Regions from separate parts of the Paenibacillus sp. JT22N12 genome, predicted to be linked through region 1. Evidence: predicted binding sites of a transcription regulator. Region 1 holds the regulator's gene; the other holds the start of a gene.
What was found. Region 1 encodes LexA, which represses DNA repair genes until DNA is damaged. Its sites were predicted from a motif close to CGAACATATGTTCG; they were not measured.

Region 1 (2,415 bases):
CGGGACTTGGCTATTTGACTCTCGGAGAGGATGTTGGAGAGCCGGATGCAGGCATTCTGTCTGCAGCGAGTGTCAGCGCGAGCGGTTACAGTTCTGGAGGACCGGAGAACAGAGTGACGGGGTATGATATTTTATTGACTGTTGTCATTGAGGAGAAAGATTATGACAAAGCGTTGAAAATAGTCCAAAGCTCAGGTGCATTATAGCTTGCCCCTGATCTGCATTCCCCGCGAGCTTCGGCTGGCGGGTATTTGTTCGTTGATGTCATAATTAAATTGAAGCTTCTCGTCAATACTAAAGTACCATGGACGGGTCTGGGCGGTAAAAAATTAAAGTGTGCGGGGTGTATGAAATGGGGCAGGGCAATTGCGATGAGACTCCTTTAAAGGAACGGCTGAAACAGCATATCCACCTTATTGTCAATGAATCACAGCGTATTTTGGATAATATTGATGCTGAAAATCACTGTCTTCTGAGTGACTTTGATAATATTGGCAGAACTTTTAAAGAAGTTGAATCCCTGGCCGCTTCATTCTATCTGCAATGTTATTTATCCTCATTTACAACCAACTATTTGGATCTTTCCATATGCATTCAGAACCTTATGGAGCGCCGGCATGGTGCTTTGATTGTCATCGAGAGAAATGATAACCTGGATGCCATCATCCATTCCGGGGTTGCGCTTGTGGCCAAATTGAGCTATTCCCTGCTGGAGGCGATCTTTTATCCGGGAAATCCGCTGCATGACGGGGCCGTTCTCATCAAATCCGATCAAATTATTTCCGCCGCTAATGTCCTGCCTGTATCCAACGCATCGAATGTGGACAAGAAATTTGGAATGCGGCATCGCGCCGCGATCGGACTGACCGAAATAACAGATGCGCTTGTACTGGTTGTATCGGAAGAAAGCGGGGATGCGTCCTTTGTCTACAAGGGAAAACTCCATCCAATAAAGACAATTTTCATGCCAACGACGGTCTAAATGTATTTTTGAGTACTTTGAGGTAAACCTGAAGCTAGCCAATATGTAAAACAAAAAGAGACTGGCGAAGCCCTAAAGGCAACGCCAGTCTCTGCTTCATAAGAACTCGCTTAGTGAATATCGCGGAAAAGTCCGATAACTTTACCTAAAATCGTTACATTGCGAAGCCGTATCGGCTCCATTGTCGGATTCTCCGGCTGCAGCCGGATATGATCGCGTTCACGATAAAAGGTTTTCACCGTCGCTTCGTCATCCTCCGTCATCGCAACCACGATGTCACCGTTGATAGCGGATTGCTGCTGCCGCACAATGACATAATCGCCGTCCTGAATGCCTGCGTCAATCATGCTCTCTCCCATTACGTTAAGTATGAAGACATTATGATCGCCGACCTTGCTTGAAGGGAGAGGATAGTAATCCTCAATGTTCTCGGTAGCTGTAATTGGCACCCCTGCAGTAACCTTTCCCACAATGGGAACTTTGGTGATTGCGATTGGAAAAGGAATCTCATTGTCCGCTTGATCCAATATCTCAATCGCTCTCGGTTTCGTCGGGTCACGGCGGATTAAGCCTTTCTTCTCCAGACGGTCCAAATGTCCGTGAACGGTTGAACTGGAAGCAAGACCTACAGCTTCACCGATTTCCCGGACGGATGGGGGATATCCCTTCTCCCGCACCTCCGTCTTGATGAATTCCAGAATCGCCTGTTGGCGGTTCGATAGTTTCGACACCAGAATCACTCCAAAGGTTCATTTGTGTCAAATTATAACACAGAACCGGAGTTCGTACAAACATAAGTTCGAGAAACAAGAGTTCGTATTTTATGGGGAACAAATGTTCCGAAAGCAGTTGACTGCAAACGGGTGGTCGTGTTAATATCGGTTTATCGAAAACAGAACAAACGTTTGGGGTGCTGGGAAATGATGATAACAATATCTTCTTACTCTTCTATGAATTCAGAGAATAAAGCTGATAAAGGTTACATGAAATCTGCATCAGCTAAAAGTAGGCCAAAGAAGCTGGTGATGCGGTTGATAGCGGCAATATTGTTTTTCTCCCTCTTATTCGTTGGTTTTTCTATAATGCAGGGAAGTGCAACGAGCGAGCATCCTGCGGAGCCCGCTGCGGGCGAGAAAGTTATCTCGATCAGTGAGGGCCAGACACTTTGGGAAATAGCAGGGGATCTGCGTAAGGAAGGCGAAGATATTCGGCGAATCATCTATGACTTGAAGGAACGGAACAACCTGACTTCCAGCACACTTATGGCCGGACAAACATTGATTATACCAGCGGACTGATGCAGTCCGCTTTTTTTATTTCCATCTACAGGACAAAGGGCGTATTTTCTTGACAATAGAGGATTAAAAATGTCAAAGTAAAGGGTGAATGTTTACAGCATCATGAGAGGAGCGTATCGGTTTGGAAGAGCTTAT
Region 2 (2,415 bases), on a different contig from region 1:
GACGCGCTTGCCGGTTACTTGAACCGCGGAATTTCGATTCATCAGCCGTCCATGGTGAAAATTGAGAATCTGTTCACTTCGCGCGGCATGCATATGGTGGAAAGCAACCGCAGGCAGGCGAATCAGATTGAAGGCAGCGATCCGCTCGTGAATGACGCCGGTCTTGCTGTAGGCAACGCTTTTATTGTCGAGGGTACTTATTATGTGCTGCTGCCAGGGCCGCCCCGGGAAATGAAGCCGATGTTTGACGGTCCGGCCAAAGCCTGGCTGCGAAGCGTAATGGGCGAGGAACGCAGGCTCTTCTCCCGTCTGCTGAAATTTGCCGGCATTGGAGAATCCAGTCTGGAGCAGGCGATTATTGATTTGATCGAGGTCCAGTCCGACCCTACAATTGCCCCGTATGCCAAAGAAGGTGAGATAGCCATCCGACTTTCCACCAAAGCGCTCTCCTTGCATGAGGCGGACTCCAGACTGGATCAGGCGGAGCTGCAGATAAAGGAGCGTGTTGGCCAATATTTGTTTGCGAACGAGGATATTCCCCTCGAGGAAGCGGTCATACGCCTGCTTAGAGTAACGGGACGCAAATTTGCCAGTGCCGAAAGTCTTACAGGAGGGCTGCTGGCTGAGCTTGTGACCACGCTGCCGGGAAGCAGCGGCGAATTCGTCGGTGGCGTCGTTACCTACACCAACGAGATGAAGCAGCTGCTGCTGGGCATCCCGTTGTCCCAGCTGGAAGGAGCAGGCGCGCCTGGCGCCATATCTGAATCAACGGCAGCACTTATGGCGGAGCGGGTGCGAGATTTGACGGATTGCGACTTCGGCTTGTCGCTCACCGGGGTTGCAGGCCCGAGTGAAGCTGAAGGCAAGCCTGTCGGTCTGGTCTATTTTGGGATTGCCGAGCGCGGCAAACCGACAATTGTGCATAAGGCGCAGCTGAGCGGAACGCGCGATATTATAAGAGTGAGATCGGTGAAGTCGCTCCTGTACAGGTTCTGGCAGCTGCTGTCTGCCGAACAGCCGGGCAGATGATGATTTATGCTTGTCAGAATACGGAAAATGAAATATAATCGTCATTAGTTGACGGAAGAACCGTGGCGAAGATCACTTTGCTGCGGTTCTTTTTTTCATTCATCGGCCGATGAAAAAAATAAGAATATATGTTCGTAAAAACTATTGTCATTAGAGGAGAAACAAGGTATCATTACATTATAAATAATGAAGGATGTGAACGCGTTGTCAGATCGTCGCGCTGCGCTTGAAACGACATTACGTCAAATAGAGAAACAATTCGGGAAAGGCTCCGTCATGAAACTCGGGGAGTCGAATCATATGAAAGTGGAAACAGTATCCACTGGTTCCCTTGCCCTGGATATTGCTCTTGGTATCGGCGGCTTGCCCAAAGGCCGGATTATTGAAGTGTACGGACCGGAATCCTCCGGTAAGACGACAGTAGCTCTTCACGCCATTGCTGAGGTACAGCGTGTGGGTGGACAAGCCGCTTTCATCGATGCGGAGCATGCTCTTGATCCGCTGTATGCCAGCAAGCTTGGCGTTAATATCGATGAATTGCTGCTCTCCCAGCCCGATACCGGTGAGCAGGGACTCGAAATCGCTGAGGCGCTCGTCCGCAGCGGCGCAGTGGATATTGTTGTTATTGACTCGGTTGCGGCACTTGTGCCCAAAGCCGAGATCGAGGGTGAAATGGGAGATTCCCATGTCGGCCTGCAGGCGCGATTGATGTCGCAAGCACTGCGTAAGCTGTCAGGCGCCATCAGCAAATCCAAGACCATCGCGATTTTCATCAATCAGCTGCGTGAGAAAATTGGCGTTATGTTTGGTAATCCAGAGACGACCCCTGGTGGACGCGCATTGAAATTCTACTCCACAATTCGACTTGATGTGCGCCGTATTGAATCCATCAAGCAGGGTAATGACATTGTCGGCAACCGGACCCGTATCAAGGTCGTTAAGAACAAGGTAGCCCCGCCTTTTAAACAGGCTGAGATTGATATCATGTATGGCGAAGGTATTTCCAAGGAAGGCAGCATTGTCGATATCGGCGTTGAGATGGATATTGTACAGAAGAGCGGAGCCTGGTTCTCGTATAACGGAGAACGTTTGGGACAAGGCCGGGAGAATGCCAAGCAGTTCCTGAAGGATCACGCTGATACTTCAACAGTAATCGAGAATCAAATTCGGGAAGCAAGCCATTTGTCAGCCGCCGCGCTCACAGCTTCTGCCGTGGATGATGAGGACGAAGACGAGCTGGATCTTGATCTCGAGTTGGAATAACTATTTACCCTTGGCTGTGAATAGATTCGGAAGAGCACCTTCGCAGGTGCTTTTCTGCATGATATAGAACATGAACTTATTTATTTGATGCCATTCATTTTAGGGAGAAGCTCAAGGGAAATG

Region 2: recA (recombinase RecA) is a predicted target of LexA. The motif match lies at 1,151-1,164, and genes of this name have one in related genera.

What each region holds. Positions count from the first base shown of each region.
Region 1 is NZ_JBWDNU010000003.1:707,855-710,269, reverse strand. It holds gene AC0YOA_RS14530 (hypothetical protein) at 1-206, shown strand, start outside; gene cdaS (sporulation-specific diadenylate cyclase CdaS) at 353-982, shown strand; gene lexA (transcriptional repressor LexA) at 1,093-1,713, opposite strand; gene AC0YOA_RS14515 (LysM peptidoglycan-binding domain-containing protein) at 1,903-2,280, shown strand; gene AC0YOA_RS14510 (DUF896 domain-containing protein) at 2,402-2,415, shown strand, end outside.
Region 2 is NZ_JBWDNU010000015.1:35,552-37,966, forward strand. It holds gene AC0YOA_RS32550 (competence/damage-inducible protein A) at 1-1,029, shown strand, start outside; gene recA (recombinase RecA) at 1,234-2,292, shown strand.